3 regions of the Streptomyces sp. NPDC007863 genome follow, and region 3 is predicted to be linked to each of the others. Evidence: riboswitches for the same ligand, from Rfam matches in the RefSeq annotation. Region 3 holds a riboswitch; each other region holds the start of a gene.

Region 1 (10,069 bases), on a different contig from region 3:
CCGGTCGTGCGGGCAGCCGACGGGTGTACTCGACACGAGGGCACCCGCGACCGGCGGTGCACGACCGGAAGGACGGAAGAGCGATGGGGCGCAGCGAGGAACCGGCCACGGCACCGGAGACCACGACGGCCGGCGGGCCGTTCGTCCTCGTCGGGACGGACGGCTCACCGTCGGCGCTCGGGGCGGTCGGGACGGCGGCGCGGGAGGCCGGGACGCGCGGTGCGCGCCTGGTCGTCGTGCACGCCTTCGCCTGGCCGATGTTCCGGGTCGACCTGGAGCCCTCGGTGTACGGCCCCACCGAGAGCGGACTGCGACGGCAGGCGGAGATCGTCCTGGACACGGCCGTGGCCCGGGCGCGGGCGGTCGCCCCGGGCACCGAGGTCTCCGGCGAGCTCATCACCGGCGAACCGCTCGTCGTCCTCGCGACCCGGTCGCGCGGCGCGGAGCTGGTCGTCGTCGGCAGCCGCGGCACCGGCGCCTTCACCGGCCTCGTCGTCGGCTCGGTCGCCGTCCACCTCGCCGCCCACGCCGCCTGCCCGGTCCTCGTGGTGCGCGGCCGGGACGAGCCGGAGGGGCCGTTGCTCCTCGCCGTCGACGGCTCGCCGGACTCCGACGCGGCCGTCGACTTCGCCTACGCGCAGGCCCGGGCGCGCGGCACCGGCCTCGTCGCCGTCCACGCCTGGGCCCCGCGCTCGGGCCCCGGCGACCTGACGCCGCTCTTCGCCGGTGCCGAGGAGGTGCACGCGGAGGCCGCCCGCGTCCTCGAAACGGCGCTCGCCCGGGCCGCGGGCCGGCACCCCGGGACGGAGGCCGAAGCCCGGCTGGTACGCGGCCGGCCCCGCGAGGTCCTCCTGGAGGAGAGCGCGACCGCGCAGCTGCTCGTCATGGGCGCCCGGGGGCGCGGCGGTTTCGCCGGGCTGCTCCTCGGCTCCGTCAGCCAGGCGCTGCTGCACCACGCCGCATGCCCGGTGGTCGTGGTGCGGCACGGGGTGGTCTGAGGCCGGGCAGGGCGGCGACGCCCCCGCCGGTGGGACCCTGGAGGTACGGGCCGGGTCCGAGGGCCCGCGCCCGAGGGGGTCGCCGATCGGGAAGGCGGCGTGCCATGTACTTCGCCGACCGGGCCGACGCGGGGCGGCAGCTCGCCGCCCGGCTCGGCCATCTCCAGGGGTCCGACGTCGTCGTCCTCGGGCTGCCACGCGGCGGGGTGCCGGTGGCGGCGGAGGTGGCCGAGGCGCTCGACGCGCCGCTGGACATCTGTCTGGTGCGGAAACTCGGCGTGCCGGGCCGGCCCGAGCTGGCCATGGGGGCCATCGGGGAGGGCGGCGTCCGGGTCGTCAACGAGCAGGTGGTGCGGGACGCGGGCGTGGCCCGGCGCCAGCTGGAGGAGGCAGAGGAGCGCGAGCGGCTGGTCATGGCCGAGCGGTCCCGCGCCTACCGGGGCAGCCGCCGACAGGTGCCGCTGGAGGGGCGTACGGCGGTCGTCGTCGACGACGGGCTCGCCACCGGCGCGACCGCGCTCGCCGCCTGCCGGGCGGTGCGGGCCGCAGGAGCCGCCCGGATCGTGCTGGCCGTGCCGGTGGCGCCGTACGGCTGGACGGCCCGGCTCGGCGGCGAGGCCGACGAGACGGTCGCCGTCCACACCCCGGAGGGCTTCTACGCGGTCGGGCAGTACTACCGGGAGTTCGACCAGACGCCGGACGCGGAGGTGGTGGCCCGCCTCGACCGGAGCCGGGCGGCGCGCGGTCCGGCCGTCCGCCACACGGCGGTACGCGTCCCGGGCGGCGGGCCCGAGCTGCCGGGCGAGCTCGCGCTGCCCGACGGGGCCGCGGGCCTGGTCCTCTTCGCCCACGGCAGCGGCAGCGGCCGGCACAGCCCGCGGAACCGAGCGGTGGCCGCCGCCCTGAACCAGGCCGGGCTCGCCACCCTCCTCTTCGACCTGCTCACGGAGGCCGAGGCGACCGACCACGCGCGGATCTTCGACACCCCGCTGCTCGCCGGACGGCTCGGCCGCGCCGCCGCCTGGACGGCCGGGCGGCCGGGCACCGAGGGTCTGCCGCGCGGCTACTTCGGGGCGAGCACCGGGGCGGCCGCCGCCCTGTGGGCGGCGGCGGAAGCGGGCGACGACGTGGCCGCCGTGGTGTCCCGGGGCGGCCGGCCCGACCTGGCGGGGGAGCGGCTCGCCGGGGTGCGGGCCCCCACGCTGCTGATCGTCGGCGGCGCCGACGGCCTCGTCGTCGACCTCAACCGGCGGGCCGGGGAACTGCTGCGCTGCGAGAGCCGCCTGGAGGTCGTGCCGGGCGCCGGTCACCTCTTCGAGGAGCCGGGGGCCCTGGAGGAGGTGGCGGCGCTGGCGACGGAGTGGTTCACCGGCCACTTCGCGGCGGCCGTGAACGGGTCGGATCAGTAGGCGCCGTTGACGTTGTCGATGGAGCCGTACCGGTCGGCCGCGTAGTTGCAGGCGGCGGTGATGTTCGCGACGGGGTCGTACGGGTCGAGCGAGGTGCCCGGCACGTGGTACGCGGCGAAGGTCGGGTCGATCACCTGGAGCAGGCCCTTGGAGGGGGTGCCCTTCGCGGCGTTGGAGTCCCAGAGGTTGACGGCGCGGGGGTTGCCGGAGGACTCGCGCAGCACGTTGCGGAGGATGCCGTCGTACGAGCCGGGGATGCCGTACCGGGCCATGACGTCGAGCGACTCGCGGATCCAGCCGTCGAGGTTGTCGGCGTACTGGACGGCGGCGGCGGGCGCGGCCTTCGCGGCGGCCGGCCGGGCCTGGACGGCCGGGACCGCGGCACGGGCGGAGGACCGGCTCGCCCGTTCGGCGGAACCGGCGGAGGCGGACTTCGCGGGCTTCGCGGCCGGCTTGTCGCCGTTCTTCGCGGAGGTCTTCGGGGCGGTCTGCGCGGCGGGCTTCGCGGAATCCCGACGAATCGTCAGTTCGAGGCCCGGGTGAATGAGTGACGGATTGTCACCCACGGCCTCCTTGTTCGCCTGGTAAAGCGACTTCCAGCCGCCCTGAATTCCCTTTCGGTGGGCGATCAGGGAAAGGGAGTCGCCCTTCACGACGGTGTACGCGCGAGTGGCGGGGGCGGCGGGCGCCTTCGCGGGCGCGGCGGCCAGGGCGGCCGGGGCGGCCACGGCGGCGGTCGGAGCCGCCGGCTGCGCGACGGGCTCGGCGCCGGCCGTGGCGGGCACGACCAGGGGCAGGGCGAGGGCCACGCCGCCGGTTCCGGCGAAGGCGAGACCTCGGGAGACGGGGCGGCGTCGGGGGCGGCGGTGCTTGCCGTGAGCGGGCATGACGGTTTCCTCTCCGGCGCCTGCGAGGTGAGCTGTCGGGTTCGGACTGGAGCTGTCCGGCCGCGCGCACGCGGCTTCACCCCGAGCCGCTCCGGGCTACCGGACCGGCGGTGTGGTGGGTCCCCCGCTCCTGCCGTCGGGTGCAATGGGAGGTCTTTCGGGCGGTGGCAGGATTAGGCGTCCGTCCGAATGGAGGTGACCGTAGGCGAGAAATGCGGCGGGGAACAAGACGTGAATGCACCGGAAAAGCGAAACCGAAGATCGAACGCGCGGAATTCAAGATCTACCGTTTCGGCGACCGTTCCCGAATCCCTTGTCCCGCACGGGTGGTGACGGACGAGGGGCCGCCTGTGGATCGCGGCGAGTGAGTCACGTCACGGGGTGCGCAATGTCCGAATAGGGCGACTGGCGCCTTTAGGGGAATTGTGCGCCGACTTGAGTGCGGAACGGGTGGCGCATAACGCGCAAAGCAGACATATGTGGCTAATTATGGGGGAATGTCACCCCTCGCCCTGCTGGTCGACGCCGACGCCCTCGACCCCGACGCCTTCGACATCCCCGACACCCCCGACGCCCTCGACGCCCTCGACCGCGAGGCGGCCCGCCTCTACGAGGGCGCCGCCCCCGAGGCCTGGCGGGCCCTCCTCTCCGTCCCCGTGGACCGGCTGGTCGCCGACGCCCTGGGCGCGCTCGACGCGCTGCCCCCGTCCCCGCCCGCCGAGCGCCCGCTGCCGGGCCGCGTCGGGGCCGTCCTCCCGGACCGGCTGCACGTCTGGCGCAGGATCGGCCGGGCCGACGTGCGCCCCTCGGTCCACCTGGCGTACGCGCGCCGGGTGCTGACCGAGTGGGGCTGGCAGAACACCCCGTACAAGCTGCGCGACGCGCGTGGCGCCCGCTGTCTCTGTGGCGCCCTGCTCGCCGCCCACCGGCTCGGCCACGGCAGCGCGGCCACCATGAACGAGTCCGGCGCCTGGATCATGACCGAGCTGCGGTCCCGGGGGTGGCACGGGCTCATCGGCCCCTGGAACCGCGCGCCGGGCCGTACCGCCGAGGACGCGCTCGCGCTCCTCGACGCCACCATCCGGCGCGCGTCCCTGGCCGGGAGGTGAGGGCCCGCCGGGCCGTCAGCCCGTGACGCTCGGCGCGCCCGTCTCGATGTGACCGGTGTAGCGGCGCGACCAGGTGCCGTCGATGTCGGCCAGGATCGTGAAGTCGTACCAGCCGTCCGCGTACGCCACGGCGTTGAAGAAGTCCTCCCGCGAGGAGTTCGCCGCGACGGTGTACGTCCACGGGCCGTCCGTCCGGTAGGCGTTGGAGCGGACGGTGAAGGTGACCGGGCCGCCGGAGGCGTTGGTCATCCGGAACCAGACCGCCGTCTTGCCGGTGCCCGGCTCCGTGGCGTACCGCGCCGCCACCTCGATCGCCTTGCCCGCCTTCGAGGCGTCGCCGATGAAGCGGCGCAGGAAGCGGTTCGGGCCCATCATCGAGATGTCGTACTTCCCCGAGCCCGAGCCGAGCCCGATGTTGAAGTAGTCGGTGGCCGTGGTGCCCGGGTCGACCGTGTACTGCCACGCGGCGGTGTCGCGGTGCTGGTGCGGGTGGATCGAGAAGTGGGCGGCGCGGTGGGCCTGCGGGCCCTGGTTGGTCATGGAGAACCAGGCGAGGATCTTGCCGGCGGCGCCGAACTCGAAGCGGTCCAGGTTGCCGTTCGGCTGGTAGGGGAGCGCCCGCGCGGGCCGGGTTCCGGGCTCCTGGGCGGGCAGGGCGTTGTTCTGCGGGGCGGGGTTGGGCAGCGGGGCGCAGGTGTCCATGCCGATGACCTTCGCCGTCGACGGCAGGCCGGCGGGGACCCCGTACACCGGGCGGGCGAAGTCGAAGACGCCGGTCAGGTCGCCGGTGACCTTCCGGCGCCAGGCGCTGATGTTCGGGCAGGCCGCCGGAGTGCCGAGGGCGGCGGTCCAGGTCTCCAGGAAGCGCAGCACGGAGGTGTGGTCGAAGACCTCGGAGCTGACCCAGCCGCCCCGCGTCCACGGCGACATGACCAGCATCGGGACCCGGAAGCCGAGGCCGATCGGGACGCCGTCGAGGTACTCGCCGGGGGTCCCGGGCGGGGCGACCGGCGGCGGCACGTGGTCGAAGAAGCCGTCGTTCTCGTCGTAGTTGAGGATCATCACCGTGGAGTCGAAGACCTCGGGGTCCGCCGTCAGGGCGCGGTAGACGAGGTCGACGAAGTGGGCGCCGTCGCCGGGCGGCGCGTACGGGTGCTCGGAGAACGCCTCGTTCGCCACCACCCACGACACCTGCGGCAGCGTGCCGGCGACGACGTCCGCGCGGATCGCGGCGGCGATGTCGTCCGGGGTCGAGCCGGTGACCTTCGGGACCGAGGCCATGCCCCGGTCGTACAGCGGGTCGCCGGGCCGGGCGTCGGTGAACTTCCTGAAGTACGCGAGGCCGTTGTCGCCGTAGTTGTCCTGGGCGTTCTGGTAGACCTTCCAGCTCACCCCGGCCCGCTGCAGCGCCTCCGCGTACGTCTCCCAGGTCAGCCCCGACTCCTCGCCGCCGTCCTTGCTGGAGCCGTCGATCCGTCCGCTCCACAGGAAGGTGCGGTTGGGGCCCGTGGCGCTGAGCGCGGAGCAGAAGTAGGCGTCGCAGACCGTGTAGTGGTCGGCGAGGGCGTGGTGGAAGGGGATGGAGGCGCGGTCCAGGTGGCCGAGGGTGCGGGTGTTGCCGACGCCGGTCACCCAGTTGTCGAGCCGGCCCTTGTTCCAGGCGGCGTGCTGCGAGGTCCAGCTGTGCGGCAGGTCGCCGTTGCACTGGGCGAGGGTCTCGCCGTCGACACCGCCGGCCGGCGGGGTGTCGGCGAGCTTCCACGGGAACTGCCTGCCTCCCCAGTTGGGCTGCTGGAAGGTGCTCCAGCCGCCGGGGATGTTGCCCGCCGCCCGGTCGCCGAAGCCGCGGACCCCGCGGAGCGTGCCGAAGTAGTGGTCGAAGCTGCGGTTCTCCTGCATGAGGACCACGACGTGCCGGACGTCGGTGAGGGTGCCGGTCGCGGCCCGCGCGGCGGCCGAGGCCGTCGTGGCGTCCGAGGCCGTCGCGGTGGGCGGCGCGGCCCCGGTGACGAGTCCGGCGCCGAGTCCCGCGCCGATCCCGACGAACCCCCTGCGGCTGATGGGAAGCATGCCCGCCCCTCCTGTCACGGTGTGCCCTCGCGGCACGTCGGGGACATGATGGGGGAGCGGTTCGCAAAGGTGTACACCCGTGCGGCAAGGGCTTGGTGAACAGCCGGGTCGGGCCTGTTCATCCTGGTCGGACCAGTGCGGGATGGGTATGAGGTCCGACCAATAGGGTGTCGGACGCCCCGCTCCGCGCGGTGACGAGGGCCCGTCAGACCGTGTGGACGCGGACGCCGGCCTCCGTGAGCCGGTCCGCCGTCCCGGCGTCGATCCCGGTGTCGGTCACCAGCAGGTCGACCCGGTCCAGGCCGCAGATGCGGGCGAAGGCGCGCCGCCCCAGCTTCGACGCGTCGGTCACCACCACGACCCGGCTCGCGCGCTCCGCGAAGAGTCGGCTGATGCTCGCCTCCTCCTCCTGGTGGGCCATCGCCCCGAGCTCCGGGTCGATCCCGTCCACCCCGAGCACCACCGTGTCGAGGACGACCTCGCCCAGGACCCCGGCGGCGAGCGGGCCCACCAGTTCGTACGTCTGCGGGCGCGCCACCCCGCCGGTCGTCACGATCTTGATCTGCGGGCGCACCGCCAGCTCGGCGGCGATGTTCAGCGCGTTGGTGACCACCGTCAGGGCCGGGCCGGAGGCGGTGGTCGGGGTTCCGGTCTCGGCGCGCTCGCCCGCGAAGCGCAGCGCGAGCGCCCGCGCGACCTCGGTGGTCGTCGTCCCGCCGTTCAGGCCGACGACCTCGCCGGGGGCGATGAGCTCGGCCGCGGCCGCGGCGATCCGGGCCTTCTCGGCGGCGTGCCGGCCCGACTTGTAGCGCAGCGGCAGCTCGTACGAGACGCCGTGCGCGACCGCCCCGCCGCGCGTGCGGACGAGGAGGCGCTGCTCGGCCAGTTCGTCGAGGTCGCGGCGGATCGTGGCGGCGGAGACGTCCAGGGTGGCCGCCGCCTCCTCGACCTCCACCTTTCCGGCGGACGCCAGGAGTTCCAGGAGCGCGTTCCACCGCTCGTGCTTGGACATGCCAGACCGATCCTCCCGTGGGTACGGCTCCGATCCTACGTCGACCGGGCGCCGGTACCTGGCAGCCGGATGAGTGATTCTGCTTGAATGAGAAGCGTTCCGAGCATCTTCACGCATTGACTCTGTCACTTCCGTGCAAGGAGTGCGCATGACCCCCTCCCGTACCACCGCCGAGATCGCCACCCAGCCCGAGGCCTGGCGCGAAGCCGCCCGCACGCTGCCGCGGCACGTGGACGCCCTGCCCCGGCGCGGCGAGCGCGTGGCCGTGATCGGCTGCGGCACCTCCTGGTTCATGGCGCAGGCCTACGCCGACCTGCGCGAGGCCGGCGGCCACGGCGAGACCGACGCCTTCGCCGCCTCCCGCTTCCCCTTCGGCCGCCGCTACGACCGGGTCGTCGCCCTCACCCGCTCCGGCACCACCAGCGAGGTGCTCGCCGTCCTCGCCCGGCTCTCCGGCACCGTCGCCACCGGGGCGATCACCGCAGACCCGGCCACCCCCGTGAGGGAGCTGGCCGACGCCGTCGCCGTCCTCGACTTCGCCGACGAGGAGTCGGTCGTCCAGACCCGCTTCGCCACCACCGCGCTCGCCCTCCTCCGCGCCCACCTGGAGGCCGAGGGCGCGCTGCCCGAGGGCGTGGGCACCGTCGCCCGGGCCGCCGACGACGCCGAACTCGCCCTGGTCGAGCCGCTGGAGAAGGCGGTCCGCGAGGCCGGGCAGTTCACCTTCCTCGGCACCGGCTGGACCTACGGCCTCGCCCAGGAGGCGGGGCTCAAGATGCGGGAGGCGGCCGGTGCGTGGACGGAGGCGTACCCGGCGATGGAGTACCGCCACGGGCCCATCAGCATCACCGGTCCCGGGCGCGTCGCCTGGAGCTTCGGGCCGCTGCCCGGGGGCCTCGCCGAGGAGATCCGCGCGGTCGGCGGCACCCTCGTGGCCCGCGGCCTCGACCCGCTCGCCGAACTGGTCCTCGCGCAGCGCCTCGCCGTCGCGGTCGCCGAGGCCCGCGGCCTCGACCCCGACCGGCCGCGCAACCTCACCCGCTCCGTCGTCCTCGCGGACACCGGCGCCTGACCCGGCCCGCCCGCCGGCCCCGTACCCACCCCTTCGTCCCCGGAGCAGGACCATGCCACTGACCCCGACCCACGAGATCGTCCGGCGGGCGCACGCCGACGGCACCGGCGTGGGTGCCTTCAACGTCCTCCAGCTGGAGCACGCCGAGGCCATCGTCACCGGCGCCGAGCGGGCCGACCGGCCCGTCGTCCTCCAGATCAGCGAGAACACCGTCCGCTACCACGGCGGCCTCGAACCCGTCGCGCTCGCCTCGCTCGCGCTGGCCCGCGCCGCCAAGACGCCCGTCGCCGTCCACCTCGACCACGCGGAGAACCCGGACCTCGTGCGCGAGGCCGTGGAGCTCGGCCTCGGCTCCGTCATGTTCGACGCCGCGCGGCTCCCGTACCAGGAGAACGTGGCCACCACCCGGGAGGTCGTCGACCTCTGCCACCGGCACGGCGTCTGGGTCGAGGGGGAGCTCGGCGAGGTCGGCGGCAAGGGCGGCGCCCACGACCCCGGAGTCCGCACCGACCCCGGCGAGGCCCGCGCCTTCGTCGCCGCCACCGGCGTCGACGCCCTCGCGGTCGCCGTCGGCAGCGTCCACCAGATGGTCACCCGGGACGCCGTCCTCGACCTGGACCTCGTCGCCCGGCTCCGGGCCGCCGTCGACGTCCCCCTCGTCCTGCACGGCTCCTCGGGCGTCCCCGACCCGCTGCTCGCGCGGGCCGTGGCCGCCGGCATGACGAAGGTGAACGTCTCCACGCACCTCAACAAGGCCTTCACCGGCGCCGTCCGCGGCCACCTCGCCGCCCACCCGGCCGACGTGGATCCGCGCCGGTACCTCACCCCGGCCCGCGTCGCGGTCGCCGAGGCGGTCACCCACCTGCTCGGCGTGCTCGACCCCCGCTGACCCCGGACAGGGGTGCGCCCCCGTGACCGGGGCGGGGTCACGGGGGCGCGGGGGGTGCGGGGCGGCCGGCTCACGGCGGCCGCCCCGGCGGGGGTGGGTCAGCGGACGTCGAAGCGGTCCAGGTCCATGACCTTGGTCCAGGCGGCGACGAAGTCCGTCACGAACTTGTCCTGGGCGTCGTCGCTCGCGTAGACCTCGGCGAGGGCGCGGAGCTCCGAGTTCGAGCCGAAGACCAGGTCGGCGCGGGTGCCGGTCCACTTGACCTCGCCGGTCGCGTCGTCGCGGCCCTCGAAGGTGTTCGCGTCGCCGGAGGTCGGGGACCAGGTGGTGCCCAGGTCCAGCAGGTTGACGAAGAAGTCGTTCGTCAGCGTGCCGGGGGTGGCGGTGAGCAGACCGAGCGAGGTGCCCGGCTGGGTGATGCCCAGGGCGCGCAGGCCGCCGACGAGGACGGTGAGCTCGGGGGCGCTGACCGTGAGCAGGTTGGCGCGGTCGACCAGCAGGTACTCGGCGGGGAGGCGGACGCCCTTGCCGAGGTAGTTGCGGAAGCCGTCCGCCTGCGGCTCCAGGGCGGCGAAGGACTCGACGTCCGTCTGCTCCTGGGAGGCGTCCACGCGGCCCGGGGT
Region 2 (10,069 bases), on a different contig from region 3:
TACGCGTCCCGGATGCCGTTCAGGCCGACGATCCGGCCGCCGGTCGGCAGGTCGGGACCGGGCACGAAGCGCATCAGCGCGTCCAGGTCCGCGTTCGGGTAGCGGATCAGGTGGCGGGCGGCCGCCACGACCTCGCCGAGGTTGTGCGGGGGCATGTTGGTGGCCATGCCGACCGCGATGCCCGAGGCGCCGTTCACCAGCAGGTTCGGATACGCGGCGGGGAGCGCGACCGGCTCCCGCTCCTGGCCGTCGTAGTTGGGCGCGAAGTCGACCGTGTCCTCGTCGATGGACTCGGTCATCAGCAGGGCGGCCGGGGCCATCCGCGACTCGGTGTACCGCATGGCGGCCGGCGGGTCGTCGTTGCCCAGCGATCCGAAGTTGCCGTGGCCGTCGACCAGCGGCACGCGCATGGAGAAGGGCTGCGCCATGCGCACCATGGCGTCGTAGATCGAGGCGTCGCCGTGCGGGTGCAGCTTGCCCATCACCTCGCCGACCACGCGGGCGCACTTGACGAACCCGCGGTCGGGGCGCAGGCCCATCTCGTTCATCTGGTAGACGATGCGCCGCTGGACCGGCTTCATGCCGTCGCGGGCGTCGGGCAGGGCGCGCGAGTAGATGACCGAGTAGGCGTACTCGAGGAAGGAGCCCTGCATCTCGTCGACGACGTCGATGTCGAGGATCCTCTCCTCGTACGCGTCGTCCGGCGGCGGTGTCTTCGTGCTGCGGCGGGCCATCGCGGCTGCGGCTCCTTCTCCGACAAAGCTTGATCTGACGCGGACCATTGTGGACCGTGCCACCGACAACGCGGACCGCGACCCGGACGAGGGACATCGGAGGACTCCGGGAACTTCGCCAGGTGTCGGCGCGCTTGCATACAGTGGCAGGACTTTTCCAGATCGCGATCGAAGGGATGTACATGCCCATGGGTCACACGGCCACGGCCGAGGCCGGCTCCGGCGGCCTGACAGCGACCGAGCACCGGCTGGCGAACGGCCTGCGGGTGGTCCTCTCCGAGGACCACCTGACCCCGGTCGCCGCGGTCTGCCTCTGGTACGACGTCGGTTCGCGCCACGAGGTCGAGGGCCGCACGGGCCTCGCCCACCTCTTCGAGCACCTGATGTTCCAGGGCTCGAAGCAGGTGCACGGCAACGGCCACTTCGAACTCGTCCAGGGCGCCGGCGGCTCGCTCAACGGCACGACCAGCTTCGAGCGCACCAACTACTTCGAGACGATGCCCACCCACCAGCTGGAGCTCGCGCTCTGGCTGGAGGCGGACCGGATGGGCTCGCTGCTCGCCGCCCTCGACGACGAGTCGATGGAGAACCAGCGGGACGTCGTGAAGAACGAGCGCCGCCAGCGGTACGACAACGTGCCGTACGGCACCGCCTTCGAGAGGCTCACCGCTCTCGCGTACCCCGAGGGCCACCCGTACCACCACACCCCCATCGGTTCGATGGCGGACCTGGACGCGGCCACCCTGGAGGACGCGCGGACCTTCTTCCGCACGTACTACGCGCCCAACAACGCGGTCCTGTCGGTGGTCGGCGACATCGACCCCGAGCAGACGCTCGCCTGGGTCGAGAAGTACTTCGGCTCCATCCCCGGCCACGACGGCAAGCAGGCCCCGCGCGACGGCGCCCTGCCCGACGTCATGGGCGGGCAGCTGCGCGAGGTCGTCGTCGAGGACGTCCCGGCCCGCGCCCTGATGGCCGCCTACCGGCTGCCGGAGGACGGCACGCGCGCGTGCGACGCGGCCGACCTCGCCCTCACCGTGCTCGGCGGCGGCGAGTCCTCCCGGCTGCACAACCGCCTGGTCCGCCGCGACCGCACCGCGGTCGCCGCCGGCTTCGGCCTGCTGCGGCTCGCCGGCGCCCCCTCGCTCGGCTGGCTGGACGTCAAGACCTCCGGCGGCGTCGAGGTCCCCGCCATCGAGGCGGCCGTCGACGAGGAGCTCGCCCGCTTCGCGGCCGAGGGCCCGACCGCCGAGGAGATGGAGCGCGCCCAGGCCCAGCTGGAGCGCGAATGGCTCGACCGGCTCGGCACGGTGGCCGGCCGCGCCGACGAACTGTGCCGCTTCGCCGTGCTGTTCGGCGACCCGCAGCTCGCCCTGACCGCGGTCGACCGCGTCCTCGCCGTCACCGCCGACGAGGTGCGCGAGGTGGCCGCGGCCCGGCTGCGCCCCGACAACCGCGCGGTGCTGGTCTACGAGCCGGTGTCCACCGACGGCACCGACGACAGCGCCGACGGCGACGACGAGGAAGGAGCGGACCGATGACCGACGCCGCCACGTCCCTGACCAGCATGGAGTTCCACCCGCAGCCGAAGGCCGGCACGGCCAGGCCCTGGGCCTTCCCGGCCCCCGAGCGCGGCGCGCTCGACAACGGCCTGACGGTGCTCCGCTGCCACCGCCCCGGCCAGCAGGTCGTGGCCGTCGAGATCTTCCTCGACGCGCCGCTGGACGCCGAGCCCGAGGGCCTCGACGGCGTCGCCACGATCATGGCGCGCGCCCTCTCCGAGGGGACCACCGAGCGCGGCGCCGAGGAGTTCGCGGCCGAGCTGGAGCGCTGTGGCGCCACGCTCGACGCGCACGCGGACCACCCCGGCGTCCGGGTCTCCCTGGAGGTCCCGGTCTCCCGGCTCACCAAGGCGCTCGGTCTGGTCGCCGAGGCGCTGATCTCCCCGGCCTTCGACCCCGACGAGGTCAAGCGCCTGGTGGACAACCGGCTCGACGAGATCCCGCACGAGGCCGCCAACCCGAGCCGCCGGGCAGCGAAGCAGCTCTACAAGGAGCTCTTCCCGGCCACGACCCGGATGTCCCGGCCCCGCCAGGGCACCGAGGAGACGGTGAAGGCCATCGACGCCGCCGCCGTCCGCGCCTTCTACGACGCGCACCTGCGGCCCGCCGCCGCCACCGCGGTCGTCGTCGGCGACCTCACCGGCGTCGACCTCGACAAGGTGCTCGCCGAGACCCTGGGCGGCTGGACCGGCAAGCCGGCCGCGCCTCGTCCGATGGCGCCGATCACCGCCGACGACACCGGACGGGTCGTCATCGTCGACCGCCCCGGGGCGGTCCAGACCCAGCTGCTGATCGGCCGGATCGGCCCGGACCGCCACGACTCCGTGTGGGCCGCGCAGGTCCTCGGCGTCTACTGCCTCGGCGGCACCCTGACGTCCCGTCTGGACGCCGTCCTGCGCGAGGAGAAGGGGTACACGTACGGCGTGCGCGCCTTCGGGCAGGTGCTCCGCTCGGACGGCGAGGGGCACGGCGCCTCGATGCTCGCGATCAGCGGCTCGGTCGACACCCCCAACACCGGTCCGGCCCTCGGCGACCTGTGGCAGGTGCTCCGCACCCTGGCGGAGGGCGGTCTGACCGACGCCGAGCGGGACGTGGCGGTGCAGAACCTGGTGGGCGTGGCCCCGCTCAAGTACGAGACGGCCGCGTCGGTCGCCGCGACCCTCTCCGACCAGGTGGAGCAGCACCTCCCGGACGACTACCAGGCCCGGCTGTACGCGCGGCTCGCCGAGACCGGCACGGTCGAGGCCACGGCCGCCGTCGTCAGCGCCTTCCCGGTGGACCGGCTCGTCACGGTCCTGGTGGGCGACGCGTCGCAGATCGAGGAGCCCGTGCGGGCCCTCGGCATCGGCGACGTGACCGTGGTGAGCTGACCCGTGGTGAGCTGACCCTGGGGTGAGTCGACCCGTGGTGAGTTGACCGGTCGTCAACCCCGGGCGGAGGTCTCCGGCGCGTAGAAGCGCCGGAGACCTCCGCTTTGTCCGTTACGGCGTCAAAGATGATTGTATGCCCTGTGGCATGTCTTACAAATGAGCGTGTCTGTTTGGCGATCGACATCCGTCCGGCCTAGCGTCGATCCGTCTGTCCGACCCGACGTACGCGCCGCACCCGCGGCAACCGGACAGACATCGCCGAGTCCCCGTCAGGCGCGAGCCTGGGGAGCCGGGGACCCACGCAGTCCCTGGGGTGAATCGGACGCCTTCGCCACGCGGAGGGGCCCGTAGGAGACCTTCCTGCTCCGAACCCGTCAGCTAACCCGGTAGGCGAGAAGGAAGGAAAGGAACCGTCTTGGCGTTCACCCGTGCCACCGGGAAGCATCGTGGTGCGAGCCGACTGGCTCGCCGCAGCGCCGGCATCGCCGGCGTGGCCGCCCTCGCGACCACCGGCGTCGTCGGCACCCTGGCCTCCCCGGCGCTCGCCGCCGACACGGACGACCGTTCCCCCGAGGACACCGGCCTCACCCAGGTGATCGCCGACGAGTCCATCGCCGACCAGGTCAGCGCGCAGGCCGCCGCCCAGGAGCGCGAGGCCACCGAGGCCGAGGCCCGGGCCAAGGCGCGCGCCGAGGCGAAGCGCAAGGCCGAGGCCCGCGCCCAGGAGATCCGCGAGGCCAAGGAGCGCGCCGCCCGTGAGGCCGAGCGCCGCCGGCTCGCCTCCTTCAACCTCCCGGTCGCCGGCTCGTACGTCTCCACCGGCTACAAGACCGGCGGCTCGCTCTGGTCCTCCGGCAGCCACTCCGGCGTCGACTTCCACGCCTCCTACGGCAGCTCGGTCGTCTCCGTCGGCTCCGGCACCGTCGTCGAGGCCGGCTGGGGCGGCGCGTACGGCAACAACATCGTGATCCGGATGAACGACGGCACGTACACCCAGTACGGCCACCTGTCGTCCATCGGCGTCTACGTCGGCCAGAGCGTCGAGCCCGGCCAGCAGATAGGCGTCTCCGGCTCGACCGGCAACTCCACCGGCCCGCACCTCCACTTCGAGGCCCGGACCACCGCCGAGTACGGCTCCGACATCAACCCCGTCGCGTACCTCCGCGCCCGCGGCGTCAGCCTCTGACGCTTCGCGGCCCCCGCTGCACCGAAAGCCCCGGCTCCCGCGAGCCGGGGCCTTTTCGCGCCCTGCCGGGCGCTGCGGAGCTCCGGATCCGGAGGGATTCCGCCGCGAACCGGACGAATTCCGAGGGGGCATCGGAATTTCCGGCGCCCTGCAATAGAGTCGCGTGAACGGCGCTGCTCGAATTCGGTGCGCGCGGAGCGAATACGGAGGTCGGACATGCGGGTTCCCGCGCAATCGGTATGCACGGCGATCCGGGACGACATCGTCTCGGGGATCTTCGAGCGCGGCAGCCGGCTGACCGAGGAACAGCTCGCCCGCCGTTACGGCGTCTCCCGCGTCCCGGTCCGCGAGGCGCTGCGCACCCTGGAGTCCGAGGGCTTCGTCGTCAGCCGCCGGCACGCGGGCGCCCATGTCGCCGAGCCCACCGACCAGGAGGCCTCCGACCTCCTCGACGTACGGGCGCTGCTCGAACCGCTCGCCGCCGCCCGGGCCGCCCAGCGGCGCACCGACGCCCACCTCAAGGTGCTGCGGGGCCTGGTCAGGCTGGGGCAGGAGCGGGCGCGGCGGGGGCAGGGCGAGGATCTGCGGGCGCTCGGCGGCTGGTTCCACGAGACGCTCGCCCAGGCCTCGGGCTCCCCGGCGCTCGCCGCGCTCCTCACCCAGCTGCGCCACAAGATCGCCTGGATGTACGCGGTGGACCAGCCGGACCGGCCCGTCGAGGCCTGGGCCGAGCACGGGGCGATCGTCGACGCCATCGCCCGCGGGGACGCCGAGCGGGCCCGCGGGCTCACCGCGCAGCACGCCGAGCACACGCTTCCGCTGCACCGGCTGAAAAGGCCCGAGCGGGGCCGTGTGAGGGTTTCGCAACATGCCGTCAACACGGCGAGCGTCCGGAATTAACACGGACGCCGTATACAAAGAATAGCAATTCCAGGGCTTCTTTCGGGCTGCCCGGAAACTCTCCGAAAAGGCAATTCTCTGACCCCGGAAATACCGGACGGCCGCGTCCGCCGGGAATTTCCGGGGACGCGGCCGTCGGGAAGAGCTGTGGATCGACCCGCCGGGTCAGACCGTCTCGGGGAGCTCGTCGAGGCCCTCGGCGACGAGCTTGGCGAGGCGCTCCAGCGCGGCCTCGGCACCCTCGGCGTCCGAGGCGAGCACGATCTCCTCGCCGCCCTGCGCGCCCAGGCCGAGGACCGCGAGCATCGACGCGGCGTTGACCGGGTTGCCGTCGGCCTTGGCGATGGTCACCGGGACACCGGAGGCCGTGGCGGCACGGACGAAGATGGAGGCGGGGCGGGCGTGCAGGCCCTCGGCCCAGCCGACGTTGACGCGGCGCTCAGCCATGGTGTTGCCCTTCAGGTCTTCAGCGGTTGTCTAGACCAGTCTCTCACGGGATGCGGCGTGCTCCTGCCGACCTGGGTCCCGCATCCGTGCGACGTTCGGCCCTCCTACCTTGCACGGGGCCGGGAGGCCGCGCGAGCCGTGTACCGCCAGGGAGTGGGCGCGCGGACGGTGCCGGTGCCGGACCCCGGCCGTAGGCTTTGCCCATGCGCAGCGCGTCGGAGCAGACGGACGGACCGGGCGGGGCCGGAGGCGGTACCGAGGCCGGGGCCGCGGGCGGGGCGGCGGCCGGCCGGCCGGAGCCGGAGGGGCACGCCTACCCCGACCACTGGGAGGCCGACGTCGTGCTCCGGGACGGCGGCACCGCGCGCATCCGGCCCATCACCGCCGACGACGCCGACCGGCTCGTCAGCTTCTACGAGCAGGTCTCGGACGAGTCGAAGTACTACCGCTTCTTCGCCCCCTACCCCCGGCTCTCCGCCAAGGACGTCCACCGCTTCACCCACCACGACTTCGTCGACCGGGTCGGCCTCGCCGCCACCGTCGGCGGCGAGTTCATCGCCACCGTCCGCTACGACCGGATCAACGACCTCGGCCGCCCCGCCTCCTTCCCCGCCGACGAGGCCGAGGTCGCCTTCCTCGTCCAGGACGCCCACCAGGGCCGCGGCGTCGCCTCCGCCCTCCTCGAACACATCGCGGCCGTCGCCCGCGAGCGCGGCATCCGCCGCTTCGCCGCCGAGGTGCTCCCCGCCAACACCAAGATGATCAAGGTGTTCACGGACGCCGGCTACACCCAGAAGCGCAGCTTCGAGGACGGCTCCGTCCGCCTCCACCTCGACCTCGAACCGACCGACCGCTCCCTCGCCGTCCAGCGCGCCCGCGAACAGCGCGCCGAGGCCCGGTCCGTCCAGCGGCTCCTCGCCCCCCGCTCGGTCGCCGTCGTCGGCGCCGGCCGGACCCCCGGCGGGGTCGGCAGGACCGTGCTGCGGAACGTCCTCGCGGGCGGCTTCACCGGGCAGGTGTACGCGGTCAACCCCGCGCTCGGCGCGGACGCGGAGGCCGAACTCGACGGCGTGCCCGCCTTCCCCTCCGTCGCCGCCGTCGGAGCCCCCGTCGACCTCGCGATCGTCGCCGTCCCCGCCGAGCGGGTCCCCGAGGTCGTCGCCGACTGCGGCGAACACGGGGTGCGCGGACTCGTCGTCCTCTCCGCCGGCTACGCCGAGAGCGGCGGCGCCGAGGGCCGCGAGCGGCAGCGGGCCCTGGTCCGCCAGGCCCGCTCGTACGGCATGCGGATCATCGGCCCCAACGCCTTCGGCATCATCGACACCGCCGAGGACGTGCGGCTCAACGCCTCCCTCGCCCCCGAGCTGCCCGCCGCCGGCCGCATCGGCCTCTTCACCCAGTCCGGCGCCATCGGCGTCGCCCTCCTCGCCCGGCTGCACCGGCGCGGCGCCGGCCTCTCCTCCTTCATCTCCGCCGGCAACCGCGCGGACGTCTCCGGCAACGACGTCCTCCAGCACTGGTACGACGACCCCGCGACCGACGTCGTCCTCCTCTACCTGGAGTCCCTCGGCAACCCCCGCAAGTTCGCCCGGCTCGCCCGTCGCACCGCCGCCGTCAAGCCCGTCGTCGTCGTCAAGGGCGCCCGGCACAGCGGCAGCGCCCCGCCCGGCCACCGCGTCCCCGTCAGCCGCATCCCGCACGCCACCGTCTCCGCGCTGCTGCGCCAGGCCGGCGTCATCCGCGTCGACACCGTCACCGAACTCGTCGACGCCGGGGTGCTGCTCGCCGGACAGCCGCTGCCCGCGGGCCCGCGCGTCGCGATCCTCGGCAACTCCGAGTCCCTCGGCCTCCTCGCGTACGACGCCTGCCTCACCGAGGGCCTGCGCCCGCAGCGGCCCCTCGACCTGACGACCGGCGCCACCCCGGCCGACTTCCGAGACGCGCTCGCCGCCGCGCTCGCCGACGACTCCTGCGACGCGGTCGTCGTCACCGCGATCCCCTGGGTCGGCATCGAAGGGACCACCGAGGTCCTGGCCGCCTCCCTCCGCGAGGCCGTCGCCGGCAGCGGCGCCGCGGGCGCCGCCAAGCCGGTCGTCGTCGTCCACGTCGAGATGGGCGGCCTCGCCGAGGCCCTCTCCGCCGCCACCAGCACCCGCCCCGCCCCCGCCCGCCCCCGCCGCACGACGGCCGCCGCGCCCGCCCCCGTACCGCAGGGGGACCGAGAGGCCCCGGAGGAGCGGGAGGCACCGGACCCGGCCGCCCCCGCCCGGAACATCCCCGCCTACCCCGCCGCCGAGCGGGCCGTCCGCGCCCTCGCCGAGGCCGTGCGGTACGCGCAGTGGCGGCGGCAGGCCGCCGACCCGGGACGCGTACCGGAGTACGACTCCATCGACGAGGCCGGCGCCGCCGCGCTCATCGACCGCGTGCTCGGCGAGCGCGGCGCCGGACAGGAGTCCCGGGGCGTCACCCTCACCGCCGACGAGACCGCCGAACTCCTCGGCCGGTACGGCATCGCGCTGCGCCCCACCCTGCCCGCGCCCGGACCCGACGCGGCCGTCGCGGCCGCCGCCCGGCTCGGCTACCCGGTGGCGCTCAAGACCACCGCCCCCCACCTGCGCCACCGTCCCGACCTCGGCGGCGTCCGGCTCGACCTGGCGACCGAGCAGCAGCTGCGCACCGCCTTCGCCGAGCTGACCGAGGCCCTCGGCAAGCCCGAGGAGCTGCAGCCGGTCGTCCAGGCGATGGCGCCCCGCGGCGTGGACACCGTCATCCGCGCCGCGATCGACCCCGCCGTCGGCGCCGTCCTCTCCTTCGGGCTCTCGGGCGCCGCCTCCGAACTCCTCGGCGACACCGCCCACCGCCTCGTCCCGGCCACCGACCGGGACGCCGCCGAGCTGGTCCGCTCCATCCGCACCGCCCCGCTGCTCTTCGGCTGGCGCGGCTCGGCCCCCGTCGACACCCCCGCCCTGGAGGAGCTGCTGCTCCGGGTCTCCCGGCTGGTCGACGACCATCCGGAGATCGTCTCCGTCGCGCTCGAACCGGCCGTCGTCGCCCCCTCCGGCGTCTCCGTCCTCGGCGCCGCGGTCCGGCTCGCCCCACCCGCGCCCACCACCGACCTCGGCCCCCGCCGCCTGCCCAGCTACTGAAGGGCCGGAGGGGCCGCGCGGCCCCGTAGGATGGAGTCCATGGTGAAGAGCGGTACGACGACCCAGGGGCTGCGCGCGGCGATCGAGCGCAGCGGCTACTACCCGGCCCTCGTGTCCGAGGCGGTGGAGGCCGCCGTCGGCGGCGAGGACGTGGCGTCGTACGTGGTCCACCAGGAGACCACCTTCGACGCCAACGAGGTCCGGCGCCACGTCACCGTCCTCGTCCTGACCCCGAGCCGTTTCATCGTCAGCCACACCGACGAGCAGGCGGCCGACAACAGCTCGCCCAGCCCGTACGCCACCACGTCCACCGAGTCCGTGAAGCTGGACCGGATCTCCTCGGTCGTGGTCAGCCGGGTCGTCGCCAACCCGGAGTCGTACACCCCGGGCTCCGTGCCCCGCGAGGTCGTCCTGACCATCGGCTGGGGCGCCGTCTCCCGGATCGACCTGGAGCCCGCCGCCTGCGGCGACCCGAACTGCGACGCCGACCACGGCTACACCGGCAACGCCACCGCGGACGACCTCAGCCTGCGCGTCAGCGAGGCCGGGGACGGCCCGGACACGGTCCGGCAGACCCTCACCTTCGCCCAGGCGCTCTCCGAGGCCACCGCCGACACCGCGCCGACGGCCGGCCGCTGATGGCGCAGCCGACCTCCGTCGCCCACGGCTGGCCGGACGATCCGGTTCCGCTCGCGCCCGAGTCCGCCCCGCTGCCCGAGTACGG
Region 3 (10,069 bases):
CCGTGATCGGCGTCAGCGCCGGCCAGGCCATCGACAAGATGACCGTCGACGGGGTCAAGGCCGACTACATGGTCATGATGGCCAGCGGCGACGGCCTGTCCCAGGAGGCCCTCACCGCCCTGGAGAAGACCGCCGGCGTCACCGCGGTCTCCCCGCAGCAGGCCGGCGCCCTGGAGATCAAGGGCACGTTCACCTCCGCCTCCGGCGTCACCCCCGGCCAGATCGACAAGCTCCTCAACCTCAAGGTCGTGGAGGGCTCGCTGGCCGGCCTCGCCCAGGGCCAGATCGCCGTCGCCCAGGACACCGCCGCCAAGCGGGGCCTGAAGGTCGGCTCCTCCGTCCCGGTCGAGTACCTGGACAAGAAGAAGGGCGCGCTGACCGTCACCGCCCTCTACGAGGGCAACGAGTTCCTCTCCCCCGTCGTCATGGACGCGAAGATCCTCGACGCGCACGACCCGCAGAAGTACATCCGCGAGATCTACGTCTCGACCGACGGCGGCCCCAGCGACGCCAACGAGCAGGCGCTGATCAAGGCCATGGGCGACAACCCCGCCATCTCCGTCCTCGACAAGAAGGACATCCGCGACACCTTCGGCGGCCAGATCAACCTGATGCTGAATATCATGTACGGCCTGCTCGCGATGGCCCTGATCATCGCCGTCCTCGGTGTCGTCAACACCCTCGCGATGTCCGTCTTCGAGCGGCAGCAGGAGATCGGCATGATCCGGGCGATCGGTCTCGACCGCCGCCGGGTCAAGCGCATGGTCCGCCTGGAGGCCGTGGTCATCTCGGTCTTCGGCGCGATCGTCGGCATCGGCCTCGGCACCTTCCTCGCCTGGGCCCTCGGCAAGACCTTCGAGGCGAGCATGCCGGGCTACGGCCTGGTCATGCCCTGGGACCGGGTCGGGATCTTCCTGCTCCTGGCCGCCCTGGTCGGCGTCCTCGCCTCCCTCTGGCCGGCCCGCAGCGCCGCCCGCCTGAACATGCTCAGCGCCATCAAGGCCGAGTAGGCACCGAGGTACGAGAAGGGCCGGTCCCCCGCACGGGGACCGGCCCTTCCGGCGTCCTCTACTCCGTCCACTCCCGCGTCCGCAGCGGCAGCCCGCTCGTCCCCGGCGCCGGCGTCCTCACCGCCAGGAACTGGTTCACGCCGATCCGGTTGCGCTCGAAGGAGACCGCCGAGGCCGCCATGTACAGCCGCCAGATCCTCGCCCGGCCCGGGGAGGTCAGCCGGACCGCGCGGTCCCACTCCCCCTCCAGGTTCGCCACCCAGCGGCGCAGCGTCAGCGCGTAGTGCTCGCGCAGCGCCTCCACGTCCCGGACCTCGAAGCCGGCGTCCTCCAGGGTCGTCAGGGTGCGGCCCATCGGGGCGAGTTCACCGTCGGGGAAGACGTACGCGTCGATGAAGGCGTCCACCTCGTACGCCTCCTCGTCGGGCTCCGGGCGGCGCGAGATCTGGTGGTTCAGGAGCCGCCCGCCGGGCTTCAGGAGGCCGTACAGGAGGTCGGTGTACTCCCGGTACCGCTCCGCTCCGACGTGCTCGGCCATGCCGATGGAGGAGATCGCGTCGAAGGGCCCGTCGGGCACGTCCCGGTAGTCCTGGACCCGGATCTCGATCCGGTCGGTGAGGCCCTCCTCGGCGATCCGCTTGCGGGCGAAGGCGGCCTGCTCGCGGGAGAGGGTGATGCCGACGACCCGGGCGCCGTACTCGCGGGCCGCGTGGATCGCCATGGAGCCCCAGCCGCAGCCGACGTCGAGGAGCCGGTCGCCCTCCTTCAGGGCCAGCTTGCGGGCGACGAGGTCGAGCTTGGCCCGCTGGGCCTCCTCCAGGGTCCCGCCGTCCGTCCAGTAGGCACACGAGTAGACCATCGACGGGCCGAGCACCAGGGCGTAGAAGTCGTTGCCGACGTCGTAGTGGTGGCTGATCGCCTGCCGGTCGCTGCGCCTGCTGTGCCGGCCGCCGCCGCGGCCCTTCGCCTCCTCGGCCGGCGGCTTCGGCGGCGGCAGCGGCCCGGCGAGCCGCAGCAGCGCCCCGGCGGCGGCCCGCATCCGCGGATCGCGTGCGACGGAGAGCAGGCCGCGGGTCTCCTCGCCGCGCTCCCAGATCAGTCCGGAGAGCCGGTCGAGCGCCTCGTACAGGTCGCCCTCGACGTCGAGCTCCCCGGCCACCCAGGCGCGGGCCAGGCCCAGTTCGCCGGGCTTCCAGATCATGCGGCGCAGCGCCTTGCGGTCCCGGATCACGAGCACGGGTCCGTCTCCCGCCGGCCCGGCCTCGCTGCCGTCCCAGGCGCGCAGGCGCACGGGGAGGGGACTTCCCAGCAGATCCTCGGCGAGGGTAGCGAGCCGCGTCGCGGCGTCGGCCATGGTGAAACACCTCCGTGGTCCTTGCCCCAGATTGGTTCGTCACCAAGGGAACACCGTCGGTAGGGGTTTGCCATCCCGCCGCGACGCAAGGAGTGTGCAAAACACGCCGAAGGGCCGCCCGCACCACGGATGACGGACGGCCCTTCGGTACTGCCGGGGGTGCTGCTACGCCTTGGCCTTCTCCGGGGCCGGGGCGGCCGCGGCCGGGGCCGGGGCGGGCTTGGCGGCCTCGTAGAACTCCTCGCGCGGCGTCTCCATGGCGCCGAGCGAGACGACCTCGCGCTTGAGGAACATGCCGAGGGTCCAGTCGGCGAAGACGCGGATCTTGCGGTTGAAGGTCGGCATCGCCATGCCGTGGTAGCCACGGTGCATGTACCAGGCGAGACGGCCCTTGAGCTTGATCTTGAACTTGCCCATGACGATCATGGCGACGCCCTTGTGCAGACCGAGTCCGGCCACGGCGCCCTTGTTGGCGTGGCTGTACTCCTTCTGCGGGAAGCCGCGCATGCCGGACACGACGTTGTCACCGAGGATCTTGGCCTGGCGCAGGGCGTGCTGGGCGTTCGGCGGGCACCAGGCGCGCTCGGCCGGGACGCCGGCCTTGATCGCGGCCATGTCCGGGACCTGGGCGTTGTCGCCCGCGGCCCAGACGTAGTCCATGCCGTTGACCTGGAGCTTCTCGTTGCAGTCCACGTGGCCGCGGGGGCCGAGCGGCAGACCGAAGCGGGCGAGCGCCGGGTTGGGCTTGACGCCGGCGGTCCACACGATGGTGTTGGAGTCGACTTCGAGGCCGTTCTTGAGCACGACGTGGCCGTCCACGCAGGAGTCCATGGAGGTCTCCAGGTAGATCTCGATGCCGCGGCTCTCCAGGTGCTCCTTGCCGTACTGGCCGAGCTTGGGGCCCACCTCGGGGAGGATCTTGTCCGCGGCGTCGACCAGGACGAAGCGCATGTCCTCGCGCGACACGTTCTGGTAGTACTTCGCGGCGTCGCGGGCCATGTCCTCGACCTCGCCGATCGTCTCGGCGCCGGCGAAGCCGCCACCGACGAAGACGAAGGTCAGGGCCTTGCGGCGGACCTCCTCGTCGGTGGTCGAGTCGGCCTTGTCCAGCTGCTCGAGGACGTGGTTGCGCAGACCGATGGCCTCCTCGATGCCCTTCATGCCGATGCCCTGCTCGGCGAGGCCGGGGATCGGGAAGGTGCGGGAGACGGCACCCATCGAGATGACCAGGTAGTCGAACGGCAGCTCGTACGCCTCGCCGACGAGCGGCGCGATCGTGGCGACCTTGCGGTCCTGGTCGATGGTGGTGACCCGGCCGGTGAGCACCTCGGCTCCGCGCACGACGCGTCGCAGCGGGACGACGACGTGGCGCGGCGAGATGCTGCCGGCGGCGGCTTCGGGGAGGAAGGGCTGATAGGTCATGTACGACCGGGGGTCGACGACCGTGACGGTCGCCTCGGCGTAACGCATCTTCTTGAGGATGCGCCGCGCGGCGTACAGGCCAACGTACCCGCCGCCTACGATGAGGATCCTGGGACGCTCCGTGGTGCTCATGCCATCGAGTATCCACCCACTCGGGGGGGTCACCTCGTGCGCCCCTTCACAAGCTTCCGAGGGCACTCTGCTACACTCCGCCGCCCACGTGATCCAGGTCATGGTCGTGCAAAGGAACCGGAATGCACTGGTGAACGTTGTTCACCCCTACTGAACTGGCCTGGAGAGCGCCCGTTAACGCTGAACCAGCGGGTGCGTTCACACGATGGAAACTTCGAGCGAAGTGGCCTCCGCACCTGCGAAAGGGCCCTGAGGGCCCCCTCGGAGGGTCCGAAGACCTCCCCTAGGTGCCATCAGGGCCCTTTTCCTTGTGAAGAACTTCACGAAGCTTCTCCGACAGGCTGTCGCCGGAGCCTCGATAGCTGCCCGCTATGCCACGGATAGGGCAATCCCATCGAGGATGTCGTGCTCGCTGACCACGACCTCGGCGGCTCCGACCCGCTCGACGATCTCCTGGAGGACGAGCGCGCCGGCCACGATGACGTCCACCCGGCCGGGGTGGATGACGGGGAGCGCGGCCCGCTCGGCGTGGGTGGAGGCGAGCAGCATGCCGGTGACCTCGGCGACCCGGGCGGCGGAGATCCGGGAGTGGTGGATCTTCCCGGAGTCGTACTCCGGCAGCCCGAGCGCCAGGGCGGCGACGGTGGTGACCGAGCCGGCCAGGCCGACGAGGGTGGCGGCCGAGGCGATCGGCACGGTCCCGGCGGCGAGGTCGAGGGCGGCGCGGACGTCGGCGCGGATCGCCTCGGCCTCCTCGGCGGTCACCGGGTCGTGGCGGACGTGCCGCTCGGTGAGCCGGACGCAGCCGATGTCGACGGAGCGGGCGGCCTCGACCTCCCGCGTGCCGACGACGAACTCGGTGGAGCCGCCGCCGATGTCCACGACCAGGCGGCGGTCGTCGCCGGGCAGCGAGCCGGTGGCGCCGGTGAAGGAGAAGGCCGCCTCCTGGTCGCCGGAGATGACCTCGGGCTCGACGCCCAGGATCGCCACGACCCCGTCGACGAAGTCCTGCCGGTTCTCGGCGTCGCGGGAGGCGGAGGTGGCGACGAAGCGGATCCGCTCGGCGCCCAGCTCCTTGATGACCGTCGCGTACGCGCGGCAGGCGGCGAAGGTCCGCTCCAGGGCCTCGGGGGCGAGCCGGCCGGTCTTGTCGACGCCCTGGCCGAGCCGGACGATCGTCATCCGCCGGTCCAGCTCGACGAGCGCGCCGGTGTCCGGGTGAACATCGGCGACGAGGAGGCGGATGGAGTTGGTGCCGCAGTCGATTCCGGCGACCCGGGTCACTTGACGGACTCCTTGTCGTCCGAGCGGTCGTCCGCGCACGGATTCACGCACGGCCCCTTGGCCCACCACTCGGGGAGCATCGCGAGGGCCTCGTCGCCGAAGGGGTTCACGCCGGGGCCCGCCACGAGGGAGTGGCCGACGAGCACGTGCAGGCACTTCACGCGGTCGGGCATGCCGCCGGCGCTGGGGAAGCCCTCCAGGACCTCGATGGCGTCGCGGCGGGCGATGTAGTCCTCGTGCGCGGCGCGGTAGGCGGCGGCGAGCTCGGGGTCGGTGGCGAGCCGGGCCTGCATCTCCTTCATGACCCCGTTGGCCTCCAGGGTGCCGATGGCCGAGGCCGCCCGGGGGCAGGTGAGGTAGTACGTGGTCGGGAAGGGGGTGCCGTCGGGCAGCCGGGGCGCGGTCTCGACGACGTCCGGGTTGCCGCAGGGGCAGCGGTGGGCGATGGCGCGCAGTCCGCGCGGCGGGCGGCCGAGCTGGGCTTCGAAGGCGGCGACGTCCGCCTCGGTGGGCTCGGTGCGTTCGGTCTGCGGAGGGGGCGTGTCCATGTCTCGGATCCTGGGTCGGTTCAGTTGCGGTCGGCGTCGTCGACGCCGTCCCAGAGGTTGTCGTACCAGGGCCGGTCGGCCGTGCCCTGGTCGGCGCGGGGGCGGTCGGCCGCCCCGGGGTCGTTCACGGTGAAGCCGGTCTCGCCGGGGAGCACGTAGTGGAGGTGCTCGCGGGCGAGGCGGCGGACGTAGGCCGGGTCCTGGAGGCGGGCCTTCTCGTCCCGCAGCTCCTCGACCCGCTGTGCCGCCTCGGCGGCCCTGCGTTCCTGTTCTTCGATCTCGCCCTGCTGGGAGACGTAGCTCCTTATCGGGTAGGCGAGGGCGACGACGAGGGAGCAGACCACGAGGGCGAGGAAGGCGGCGCGGCCGGTGAGCCGGGAGCGCCGGGCCTGGCGGCGGGTCTGGGAGCGGTAGACACGGGCCGCGGTCTGCTCGCCGAGCAGCCTGATCCGGGTCGCGGTGGAGAACCGGTCCCCGTTCTTCACGGCCATGCCGTCTCGCCTCCCCTGATCACGCGTACGTCCCCGCACACGGTACGGGACCGTGTGCGGGGACGTACGTAACCACAGGTGCCGGGCAGGTCAGCCCTTGAAGCGCGGGAAGGCGCTGCGGCCGGCGTAGACGGCGGCGTCGTCGAGGATCTCCTCGATGCGCAGCAGCTGGTTGTACTTGGCGACGCGCTCGGAGCGGGCCGGGGCGCCGGTCTTGATCTGGCCGCAGTTGGTGGCGACGGCGAGGTCGGCGATGGTGACGTCCTCGGTCTCGCCGGAGCGGTGGGACATCATGCACTTGAAGCCGTTGCGCTGGGCGAGCTCGACGGCGTCGAGGGTCTCGGTCAGCGAGCCGATCTGGTTGACCTTCACCAGGAGGGCGTTGGCGGACTTCTCCTCGATGCCGCGGGCGAGGCGCTCGGGGTTGGTGACGAAGAGGTCGTCACCGACGAGCTGGACCTTGTCGCCGAGCTTCTCGGTGATGACGTTCCAGCCGGCCCAGTCGTCCTCGAACAGCGGGTCCTCGATGGAGACGAGCGGGTACGCGGAGACGAGCTCCTCGTAGTACTCCGTCATCTCGGCGGCGGAGCGCTCCTTGCCCTCGAAGAGGTACTTGCCGTCCTTGTAGAACTCGGAGGCGGCGACGTCCAGGGCGAGGGCGACGTCCTTGCCGGGCACGTAGCCGGCCTGCTTGATGGCCTCCAGGATGAGGTCGAGCGCCTCACGGTTGGAGCCGAGGTTCGGGGCGAAGCCGCCCTCGTCGCCGAGGCCGGTGGAGAGGCCCTTGGTCTTCAGGACGGACTTGAGGGTGTGGTAGACCTCGGTGCCCCAGCGCAGGGCCTCGGAGAAGGACTCCGCGCCGATCGGGGCGATCATGAACTCCTGGATGTCGACGTTGGAGTCGGCGTGCGACCCACCGTTGAGGATGTTCATCATCGGAACGGGCAGCAGGTGCGCGTTCGGTCCGCCGAGGTAGCGGAAGAGCGGGAGGTCGCTGGCCTCGGAGGCGGCGTGCGCGACGGCGAGGGAGACGCCGAGGATGGCGTTGGCGCCGAGCGACGACTTGTCCGAGGTGGCGTCCAGGTCGAACATGGCCTGGTCGATCAGGCGCTGCTCGGTGGCGTCGTAGCCGACGAGCTCCGGGCCGATCTGCTCGATGACGGCGAGGACGGCCTTCTCGACACCCTTGCCGAGGTAGCGGTTCTGGTCACCGTCGCGGAGCTCCAGGGCCTCGAACGCACCGGTGGAGGCACCGGACGGCACGGCAGCACGGCCGGTGCTGCCGTCGTCGAGGCCGACCTCGACCTCGACCGTGGGGTTGCCTCGGGAGTCCAGGATTTCCCGGGCTACGACGACGTCGATGGACGGCACGAGCATCTCCTTCTGGGATGTGACGCTAGGTGTGACGCATGGGTCGCAAGGTCTCGTTCGCCTTGCGACAAGAGCCTAACCGGCTCCGGCGCTCCGGCCAGCCGACCGCCCGTCCCCTGGGACGAAAAAGGACCCAAGAGCATCCAGTCGGGGACGAAAGACCCGGAATCTACTGGACGGTAACGGCAGAACCCCGGTCCCGAGCCACGGGGGAAGAGGGCTCGGGACCGGGGTGGTCACCGCGGGAGGGTCGCCGGGCGCCGGTGAGCCGCCGGACTCACCGGTGCCCCGGGGCTCACTTCAGGTGGAGCTGCTGGCCCGGGTAGATCAGGTCGGCGTTCTCGACGACGTCCTCGTTGAGCTCGAAGAGCTTCGCCCAGCCGCCCTCGACGCCCTGCGCCTGGGCGATCTTGCTGAGGGTGTCGCCGGCCACGACCTTGTACTCGCCGTCGCCCTTCTTGACCTTCTTGCCGGTCGGGGTGGTGACGGTCTTCTTGGCGGCGGCCTGCGGGGCGGCCTGGGCCTTCGGGGCCTGGCGCTGCTCGCTGCGGTTGGCGGGCTGCTCGGTGGTGCGCTTCGGGGCGCTCTGCTGGGTGCTCTGCTTCGGGGCGCTCTGCTGCGGGGCGGCGGCCTCGGCGGCGCCACCGTCGTAGGAGGCGGAGGAGAGGCCCACGCCACAGCTCGGCCAGGCGCCCTTGCCCTGGCCCGCGAGGACCTTCTCGGCGACGGCGATCTGCTGCGACTTGCTGGCCTGGTTGGCGCTGGGGGCGTAGGCGGTGCCGCCGTACGCGGCCCAGGTGGAGGCCGAGAACTGGAGGCCGCCGTAGTAGCCGTTGCCCGTGTTGATCGACCAGTTGCCGCCGGACTCGCACTGGGCGACGCGGTCCCACTCGGAGGCGGTGGCGGCCGAAGCGGTGCCGGCGGCCATCAGCGGGGCGGCGACGGCCGCGCCGGTGACGCCGACGAGGGCGACGACGCGGGTGGCCTTGGAGGGACGACGACGCTTGCCCGTGCCGGAGAACAGCATGGAGTTTCCTCTTCACCGACGCCTGTGAGGTGAGCTGTCGGGTTCGGGCTTGAAGAGTTCGCCCGGCCGCACGTCCTTGCGTGCGGCTTCACCCCTAGCCGGTCGTTCCGTCCGTCTGACTCGACGGCCGGGACCGGCACGAACCTTGGGTCCCCCACTCCTGCCTACGGCGCTTTCGCGACGACATTCCCGGCGGCCGACGGCAGGACTCGGCGTTTCGGTCGACGGGGCCCGCGGTGGCGAGCGGTGACGACCGTAGACACACAGGTGCTCGAAGTTCAAAGAGGCTTACGTCGGACAAAACGCCCCTACTTGCACTCCATCAGACCTCGTTTGTGCAGGTGAGGCCTGACGGAAGCAAACTTTGCGGACGTGACACGCCAGTTGGGACGAAGAGACCCATGTCTCACTTTCCCAAAATCGGACATACGCCCCTGAAACGGCCTCACTTCTCCGCGGAGGCGGCCTTCAGCTCAAGGCTCTGACCAGGGAGGATGAGGTCCGGATCGGCCCCGACCGTCTGGCGGTTGGCGTCATAGAGGGCGTCCCAGCCGCCGACGAGATCGTTCTCCTGAGCAATCTCCGACAGGCTGTCACCCGGCCGCACGGTGTATGCGTCGCTTGCGTCCGAGTTGACGGGGGTTGAGGTGAGCTTGTCCGCAGCTGCGGCATGACGTCCGGATTCCTGCTCGGTGTCCGTTACGTCGCCTTCCTCCGGGGCGGCCTCGCCCCGGTGCTTGCCCGTGCCCTGCGTCGCCGACGGCGCGTCAGCCGCGCCCTCCGCGCCCGGGGTCACCGGCGTGGTGGGCGCCAGGGGGGTCTCCGGGGCGCCCGGGGTCGTACCCGGGGTGCCGGGCGTCTCCGGCGTGCCCGGGGTGCCCGGCGCGCCCGTGGAGGCGTCCGGGGCCGTCGGCGCGGTGCCGTCGGGCGTCTCCGGGGTGGCGCTCGCGGGCGGCGCCGTGACCGCGCCGGTGGCGGGCGGGGTCGCGGGCGTGGCGGGGGTGGCGGGGGTCGTCGGCGTGGCGGGGGTGGCCGGCGTCGCCGGGGTGGTGGTGCTCTTCCCGGCCTCCGGGGCCTTCTCCGTCGCCTCCGCCGCCTTCTCCGCCTCGGCGGGCGGGGTGGAGACGGTCGCGCCGCCGGTCCGGTTGGACTCCGGCGCCACGCCGCCCTCGTCCTCCTGCTGGACGGCGGGGCCCGGCTGCACGCCCGTGGGCCTGCCGTCGTTCTTCAGGCCGGCGATGGGGGCGCAGGTGTCCCAGGCGGTGCTGCCGGAGGAGAGCGCCGCGTCGGCGACGGCGATCTGCTGGGCGCGGCTGGCGAGGTCGGGGCTGGGCGCGTACGCGAGGCCACCGTGCCGCTCCCACGCCTCCTGCGTCATCTGGAGGCCGCCGTAGGCGCCGTTGCCGAAGTTGGCGCTCCACTGGCCGCCG

What was found. Region 3 has a riboswitch for cyclic di-AMP ahead of ABZ621_RS23865 (transglycosylase family protein). Riboswitches for the same ligand answer to the same signal wherever they lie in the genome.
Region 1: linked by a shared signal. The riboswitch ahead of ABZ621_RS26820 (LysM peptidoglycan-binding domain-containing protein) and the one ahead of ABZ621_RS23865 (transglycosylase family protein) in region 3 are both predicted to bind cyclic di-AMP.
Region 2: linked by a shared signal. The riboswitch ahead of ABZ621_RS25780 (M23 family metallopeptidase) and the one ahead of ABZ621_RS23865 (transglycosylase family protein) in region 3 are both predicted to bind cyclic di-AMP.

Annotation. Positions count from the first base shown of each region.
Region 1 is NZ_JBEYEI010000018.1:128,788-138,856, forward strand. Features, by position in the region: gene ABZ621_RS26810 (universal stress protein) at 84-998, shown strand; gene ABZ621_RS26815 (phosphoribosyltransferase family protein) at 1,103-2,407, shown strand; gene ABZ621_RS26820 (LysM peptidoglycan-binding domain-containing protein) at 2,401-3,294, opposite strand; cyclic di-AMP (ydaO/yuaA leader) riboswitch at 3,299-3,484, opposite strand; gene ABZ621_RS26825 (hypothetical protein) at 3,792-4,403, shown strand; gene ABZ621_RS26830 (phosphocholine-specific phospholipase C) at 4,419-6,473, opposite strand; gene ABZ621_RS26835 (DeoR/GlpR family DNA-binding transcription regulator) at 6,679-7,485, opposite strand; gene ABZ621_RS26840 (sugar isomerase) at 7,634-8,557, shown strand; gene ABZ621_RS26845 (class II fructose-bisphosphate aldolase) at 8,610-9,446, shown strand; gene katG (catalase/peroxidase HPI) at 9,545-10,069, opposite strand, start outside.
Region 2 is NZ_JBEYEI010000017.1:114,477-124,545, forward strand. Features, by position in the region: gene ABZ621_RS25765 (DNA topoisomerase IV subunit A) at 1-734, opposite strand, end outside; gene ABZ621_RS25770 (pitrilysin family protein) at 923-2,275, shown strand; gene ABZ621_RS25775 (pitrilysin family protein) at 2,272-3,666, shown strand; cyclic di-AMP (ydaO/yuaA leader) riboswitch at 3,913-4,073, shown strand; gene ABZ621_RS25780 (M23 family metallopeptidase) at 4,082-4,852, shown strand; gene ABZ621_RS25785 (GntR family transcriptional regulator) at 5,069-5,752, shown strand; gene ABZ621_RS25790 (HPr family phosphocarrier protein) at 5,918-6,199, opposite strand; gene ABZ621_RS25795 (GNAT family N-acetyltransferase) at 6,403-9,345, shown strand; gene ABZ621_RS25800 (DUF5998 family protein) at 9,385-9,984, shown strand; gene ABZ621_RS25805 (nucleotide pyrophosphatase/phosphodiesterase family protein) at 9,984-10,069, shown strand, end outside.
Region 3 is NZ_JBEYEI010000015.1:174,462-184,530, reverse strand. Features, by position in the region: gene ABZ621_RS23900 (FtsX-like permease family protein) at 1-1,010, shown strand, start outside; gene ABZ621_RS23895 (cyclopropane-fatty-acyl-phospholipid synthase family protein) at 1,069-2,364, opposite strand; gene ABZ621_RS23890 (NAD(P)/FAD-dependent oxidoreductase) at 2,530-3,918, opposite strand; gene ABZ621_RS23885 (Ppx/GppA phosphatase family protein) at 4,288-5,202, opposite strand; gene ABZ621_RS23880 (DUF501 domain-containing protein) at 5,199-5,750, opposite strand; gene ABZ621_RS23875 (septum formation initiator family protein) at 5,771-6,241, opposite strand; gene eno (phosphopyruvate hydratase) at 6,332-7,618, opposite strand; gene ABZ621_RS23865 (transglycosylase family protein) at 7,908-8,639, opposite strand; cyclic di-AMP (ydaO/yuaA leader) riboswitch at 8,644-8,821, opposite strand; gene ABZ621_RS23860 (transglycosylase family protein) at 9,085-10,069, opposite strand, start outside.